Regions from separate parts of the Enterobacter sp. UPMP2052 genome, predicted to be linked through region 2. Evidence: riboswitches for the same ligand, from Rfam matches in the RefSeq annotation. Region 2 holds a riboswitch; each other region holds the start of a gene.
The links. A riboswitch is a leader RNA that binds a small molecule or an ion and turns the genes downstream of it on or off. The one in region 2 is predicted to bind thiamine pyrophosphate.
Positions count from the first base shown of each region.

Region 1: it holds a riboswitch for thiamine pyrophosphate, as region 2 does, so the genes downstream of both, thiM (hydroxyethylthiazole kinase) here and thiC (phosphomethylpyrimidine synthase ThiC) in region 2, are expected to answer to the same signal.
Region 3: it holds a riboswitch for thiamine pyrophosphate, as region 2 does, so the genes downstream of both, thiB (thiamine ABC transporter substrate binding subunit) here and thiC (phosphomethylpyrimidine synthase ThiC) in region 2, are expected to answer to the same signal.

Region 1 covers NZ_JBSKJR010000001.1:392,650-394,912, reverse strand. The annotation lists gene thiD (bifunctional hydroxymethylpyrimidine kinase/phosphomethylpyrimidine kinase) at 1-338, opposite strand, end outside; gene thiM (hydroxyethylthiazole kinase) at 335-1,105, opposite strand; TPP riboswitch at 1,141-1,238, opposite strand; gene ACWKX3_RS01785 (hypothetical protein) at 2,006-2,263, shown strand, end outside.
Region 2 covers NZ_JBSKJR010000004.1:7,847-10,109, reverse strand. The annotation lists gene thiC (phosphomethylpyrimidine synthase ThiC) at 1-1,315, opposite strand, end outside; TPP riboswitch at 1,395-1,508, opposite strand; gene ACWKX3_RS13615 (Rsd/AlgQ family anti-sigma factor) at 1,560-2,057, opposite strand; gene nudC (NAD(+) diphosphatase) at 2,153-2,263, shown strand, end outside.
Region 3 covers NZ_JBSKJR010000003.1:150,724-152,986, reverse strand. The annotation lists gene thiP (thiamine/thiamine pyrophosphate ABC transporter permease ThiP) at 1-392, opposite strand, end outside; gene thiB (thiamine ABC transporter substrate binding subunit) at 368-1,351, opposite strand; TPP riboswitch at 1,383-1,483, opposite strand; gene sgrR (HTH-type transcriptional regulator SgrR) at 1,520-2,263, opposite strand, start outside.

The sequences.
Region 1 (2,263 bases), on a different contig from region 2:
CCGCTTTTGGCCAGCATCACGGTATCAAGCACCACGTTTTGCACCTGGTAGCGGTTAAGCCGTTCCGCCACCGCTTCAACGATATCAGTCTCGGCCAGCATGCCGATTTTGGTGGTATCAATGCGCACGTCGCTGAAAACGGAATCGAGCTGCGCCGCGACAAAATCCGGCTCAATGCGATAGACCGACTGCACGCCGCGCGTGTTTTGCGCCACCAGCGCGGTAATGACGGAGCAGCCGTACGCCCCAAGCGCCGAGAAGGTTTTCAAATCGGCCTGGATCCCCGCGCCACCGCTCGGATCTGTGCCTGCGATAGTCAGTGCGTTGATGCGTTTCATGCCTGCACCTCCAGCGTGTACAGCGCGTCGAGGAAGGCGCTGGCAAAACTGCCCGGACCACGGCTTTGCGACGCGGCAAGCGTGCCGGCACGCTTCATAAATCCGCAGGCGGCCGTGACGTTATCCAGCCTGTCGCCGGGAAGCGAGCAGCTGGCCGCAACCACCGCCGAGAGCGCACAGCCGGTGCCCACTACCCGGGTCATCAGCGGATCGCCCCCGGCCACCGTGCGGGTACGCTGTCCGTCGGTGATGTAATCCACCTCACCCGTCACCACCACTATCGCATTGGTTTGCCGTGTCAGTGCCTGTGCAGCAGGTACCGCGCTGGCGGCGGTATCGGTGGTGTCTACCCCGCGTCCGCCCGCGCTCATGCCGGCCAGCGCGAGGATTTCCGAGGCATTGCCACGAATGGCGGCGGGGCTAAGGGTGAGGATTTGATGGCAAAAACGGCTGCGGAACGCCAGCGCGCCTACAGCAACCGGGTCAAGCGTCCAGGGCTTTCCTGCCGCCACGGCGCGCTCAATGGCGCGGCGCATCGACTGCGCGCGCGGTGAAGTGAGCGTGCCGACGTTAATCAGCAGTGCATCAGCAAGCGCGGCAAACTGTTCAGCCTCTTCTGCTTCAATCACCATGGCGGGCGATGCGCCCAGCGCCAGTAGCACGTTGGCGGTAAAGGTCTGCACGACGTCGTTGGTCATACAGTGCGTGAGCGGGGAACGGGTGCGGAATTGATGTAAAACGTGTAAATCGAGCAGGTCAGGCTGCATGGTTTCGCTCCTGCCTTGCGTGAAGAAGCGATGACCGGGAAGGCATCTGACTTCCCTACGCTGGCATTATCCAGATCAGGTAATACGGGTATTTCTCAGCCTTCATTTAAGAAGGGCACCCCGAGTCAAAGAGACACCAGTATAACGAATTAGCGCCCTTTGTTTAATCTATTTTTTTGACTTTTAAGAAAGGCATTTTCACGTAATACCCAGTGAGTTTCATTCGAAATAATAACCTGAAACTGTGCAATTACACCTCTACATAATAACCTTGAAAACATTACTCCAATTAACGCATGTGCAATCAACGACTTATCTTCAGAACGCCATAAAAAACACATAAGTTAATGTTTACATTAATATTTTACACTCACTCTCACTGTTGCAATTCGTGCTTAACGTGATCTTAATCAAAGTTTTAAACGTCACCTTACTGGATAGTTCACCCCAGTTATCTTTTTCACTTTTATGAAACCCCATGCGCGGGTTCGTATAAACACGATTATATTAACCTTTAGTTCGTTAGCAATAATAACGAAAACAGTCACCAACATGTCTAAATATATATTTCTCTCTGCCGCCCTCTACATGATGCTTATTACTCTCGGGATCTGGATTGGCGTGATGTACGTTTCTTATTATCTGTGTAGGTTATAAGGCAATAACATGAAGAAGTTGATGATGATAGTCATAAGCACGGCCATGCTTGCGGGATGTGTCTCGCCTGAACAGCGGATCGCGAATTGCACCGCGAAAGGGGTGAGCTACGATACATGTTATCTCTCTGAGCAACAAAGGCAGCAAAGCATTACCAATGCGTCCCTCTCCGCGGCTTATGCAAACGCGGCCCGGGCGACAGAGACGCATCCTGAACATACGAAACATCCTTGAGGCAGGAATATGAAAACGAAATTAGCCCTTATCGCATTGCTGTTCTCCGTCGCCACCGCGCCGGCTTACGCCATCAACGCGCACTATCGCGCTCAGTTAGAACGCTCGGGATGTACTGAAATAAGCGCCAGCGATGGCTCGTGCGATATTAACAAAAGCAAAGCGGAAAACGCGGCGCAGCCCGAGAAGGCAGCACAAATCCACGACCCGATGCGGGAAGCCTCTTTCTCGGCAAACGGGCTTAACGCCACCATTTCAAACGGCTTT
Region 2 (2,263 bases):
GCACGTGTCCCGGGCCTTCAATCATCACCTGCACGTCATACTCCCAGGCGATTTTGGTCAGTTCGCCCAGCGTATGCAGTTCGGCAAACTGCGCTTCGTCGTTGGCATCGCGGATCGATCCCGGACGCAGGCCGTCACCCAGCGAGAGCGAGACGTCATAGGCGGCGCAGATTTCGCAGATTTCGCGGAAGTGTTCATAGAGGAAGTTTTCCTGATGGTGGGACAGGCACCACTTCGCCATAATCGAACCGCCGCGTGAGACGATGCCGGTCAGACGTTTGGCGGTCATCGGCACGTAGCGCAGCAGCACGCCAGCGTGGATGGTGAAGTAATCCACGCCCTGTTCGGCCTGCTCCAGCAGCGTGTCGCGGAAGGCTTCCCAGGTGAGGTTCTCCGCGATGCCGTTCACTTTCTCCAGCGCCTGATAGATGGGCACTGTGCCAATCGGCACCGGGCTGTTACGCAGGATCCACTCGCGGGTTTCGTGAATATAGCGGCCGGTTGAGAGATCCATCACCGTGTCCGCGCCCCAGCGCGTAGACCAGACCAGTTTCTCTACCTCTTCTTCGATGGACGAGGTGACCGCAGAGTTACCGATGTTGGCGTTAACCTTCACCAGGAAGTTGCGGCCAATGATCATCGGCTCTGATTCCGGGTGGTTGATGTTGGCCGGGATGATCGCCCGGCCCGCCGCCACTTCGTCACGCACGAATTCCGGCGTGATGTTTTCCGGCAGGCGAGCACCGAACCCTTCGCCCGGATGCTGGTGGCGTAACACCTCGCTGCGGATGCGCTCGCGCCCCATATTTTCACGGATGGCGATAAACTCCATCTCCGGGGTGACAATGCCCTGACGCGCGTAGTGCAGCTGCGTAACGCATTTGCCTGGCTTAGCACGCTTCGGCGTCAGCAGCCCGGTGAAACGCAACGCGTCCAGACCGTCGTCGGCCAGACGCGCGTTGGTATACGCCGAGCTGCGGACGGGCAATTCTTCGCTGTCGTTGCGCGCATCAATCCAGGCCTGGCGCAGCTTCGCCAGACCCTGCTGCACGTTGATCGCAACGGTCGGGTCGCCGTAAGGGCCGGACGTGTCGTACACCGGCACGGCTTCGTTGTCTTCAAACTGTGGTGTCTCTTTGCTGCCGCCGATAAGCGTCGGGCTAAGCTGTATCTCGCGCATCGGGACGCGGATATCAGCCTGAGAGCCAGTGATGTAAATGCGTGTTGAGTTCGGGAAAGCGGTGCCTTCCAGGGTGTCGATGAAGCGTTGGGCGTGTTCGCGCTGTTCGCGACGGGTCAGTTTAGTTGCAGACATAGCTCATTCCAAAGGTGAAGGACATGGCTTGTCAGACGACGGATGAAGCAAGAGGAGATCGCCCGAAAGGCGATACAACAGCAGTTTGACTCTTGTTCCCTTCGCAGGTATTAGCCTGATCAGGTTCCGCGGATCCCGAATTAACGGTCTCAGCCCGCGTTTTTCCAAACGCTGGGCACTCCGACAAGAAAAACCCCTCCGAAGAGGGACGATAGATGTAAATTACTCGTTAACGATTAAGAACTCAAGCCGGCCGCGCGATGTTGTCTTCGTTGCTGACCTTCAGGTCATTATCCAGCACGAGTACGATCAGCTTATCTTCCAGCGTGAATCGCTCCTCCAGCGCTTCACCGAGATCGGACAGCGCCTGCTGGAACTCGAGATAATTATCGTGATCGATCGCGTTCTCGAGCGTGGAGTCGTAGTACGCCATGATCCGCTGGGTGTTGGCTTCCAGCAGCGAACAGAGTTTGCTGGCGGCTAAATAGGGATTTGTGCCTTCCATTTCGCGGACAATGCGTTCATAAATATTGAAATGCCCGTCGGAAAGGTAGTCGACCAGGCTTTGACAAAAATCGTCCAGCGCTTTTTCATTCAGCCGCATGAAGGATTCTTTGCCAGGCTTAATACCGACCAGATTGTAATACGCCACGAGGAGATGCTTGCGGTCATGTAGCCAGCGATCCACCAGGTTGTTACTTCCTCCAACGCGCTCAGTCAGGCTTTCTAGCTGGTTTAACATGTTCGACTCCACAAGGTTTAGAATTGAATCTGCTTATCCAAAATGTAACCACAATGCTAACAACATGTCAGTGAAGCGAAGGTAGTGCAATAGATATGGATCGTATTATTAAAAAATCAGATCTGGGTTGGTGGATCGTCAGTCACGAACAAAAGTTATGGTTGCCCGCCGGGACACTGCCTTACGGAGCGGCGGAAACCTTCGAT
Region 3 (2,263 bases), on a different contig from region 2:
TCCAGGCCTAGCAGACCAGACAGCGAGGAGAGCCAGCCCTGGCGGCCATAGACGCTCAGGATCCCGAACACTGCCACCAGCACGGGCAGAATCAACGTCATGGCGCACAGGCGCAGCAGCGCCTGTCTGCCGGGGAAACGTCGGCGATAGAGCGCGCGTGCCAGGAAGATGGCTGGCACCACCGAGAGCATCGACGAGAGAAACGCCTGCCAGAAGGAGAAGCGGACGACGTGCCAGAGATAGCTGTCATGCCAGAGCGCGAGCAGGTCGCTCTCGGGCGCGTTCAGCCACAGCGCAAGAAAGGCACCCAGGCTGACCGTCACCATCAGCATGGCGGCGAGTAGCCCGGGGAGTAACCAGCCAGGGATCAGCGGCTGACGGCGCGTTGCCATTCACTTACCCATGTACCGCGCTCTGCGGCAACCTGCTGCGGTGTAAATTCCAGCGCGGTTTGCGGTTTGGTCAAGGTGTCAAAGCCCGCGGGCAGCGTCACGTCGATAACCGGGTACATCCAGTTGCCCGTCGGAATGGCATTCTGGAACGCAGGGGAGACCATAAATTTCAGGAACTTCTCAGCCAGCTCCGGCTGTTTGCTCGCGGCGGTACGCGCGGCGACTTCCACCTGCAGATAATGGCCTTCGGCAAAATCGGCGGCGGCGTAGTTATCTTTCTTCTCGCTGATAATGTGGTAGGCCGGAGAGGTGGTGTAGCTCAGCACCAGATCGCTTTCCCCTTTCAGGAACAGGCCGTAAGCCTCGCTCCAGCCCTTGGTCACGGTAACGGTTTTGGCGGCCAGTTTCTGCCACGCGTCAGGCGCTTTATCGCCGTAGACTTTTTGCATCCACAGCAGCAGGCCAAGCCCGGGGGTGCTGGTGCGCGGATCTTCATAAATCACGCGCCATTTCTGGTCGCTTTCAACCAGCTCCTTCAGGCTTTTTGGCGGATTCTTGAGCTTGTTTTTGTCATATACAAACGCGAAGTAGCCGTAGTCGAACGGTACGAAGGTGTCGTTTTTCCAGCCGCCCGGCACCTTAACGGCCTCTGCCGCGACGCCGCTTTTGGCAAACAGCTTCGTTTGCGTGGCCGCGTCCAGCAGGTTGTTATCGAGGCCCAGCACGACGTCGGCTTTGCTGTTTTTACCTTCCATACGCAGACGGTTGAGCAGCGAGACGCCGTCTTCCAGCGCCACGAATTTCAGCTCGCAGCCGCAGTCAGCTTCAAAGGCTTTTTTCACCACCGGGCCTGGGCCCCAGTCGGCAGAGAAGGAGTCGTAGGTGTAGACCGTCAGAACGGGCTTAGCAAACGCAGGCAGCGCAAACAGCGCCAGCAGGGGAAGAACTTTTTTTAACACTTTGCACCTCAAAGTTGAGTGGCAAAGGATTTTGAGCGACAGCCTCAAATCCCTTCGCCGGCGTTATCCGGATCAGGTTCGACGGGTATTATCTCAGCGCACATCAGTGATGCAGCACCCCGTTGAGAACGACAGCATTGTAATGATTTGGTGAATATTTCGAAAGCGTTATGGTTCCGGCGGCGCAAACCAGGCGGATTTAAAATCAAACCAGCCGAGGGTGTTCATCCGCAGGCCGCGCATACTGCGTTGCCCCTGAATCATCAGCCAGTGGTGGATCAGCGGAACGATTGCCTGCTCCGCCATCAGCTGCTGGCACCAGACGGCCAGATTCATTTCGCCCGCCCGCCACTGGGCGGCGTCCTGCTGCCAGTCCCGGTTGATACAGTGCTGGATCAGCGGCACTTCATAAAGATGCGAGAAGAGCGAGAAATCAAGCGGCAGTGTGAAGTTAGCACTGTTCAGCCAGATGTCGCTGACCACCTCACCGCGATGCCATTCGTCATAATCGACCTCTTTGATCTCCAGCGTCACCCCCACGGCGGCGAGCAGCCTGTGCATGATTCTGGCGATAAACCGGTGCTCGACGTGCTCGCGATAAAAAGTCAGGGTGATGGACTCCAGCCCGGCAGGCTTTTCAGCGTGCACCGGGCGCGCGTGGTGCCAGCGGGGAAGCAGCCCATACGCCGGGAACCACCACGACTGGTACTGCTCTTCCGCGTGATAAATCAGGTTCGCGGGGGCAAGAACGTGGCTGATCCACTGGCGAACCTCCAGGTTTGCACCACGGTGGGTGCGGCTGTCGAACAGCAGATAGTAGCAGCCCTCTTCGAGGCGACTCTCCACGGCTTTTTCCCCGGTCGTCGGGCCTTCCAGCGTCAGCCCCACGCTCAGCTCTTCAGTGATATCCGG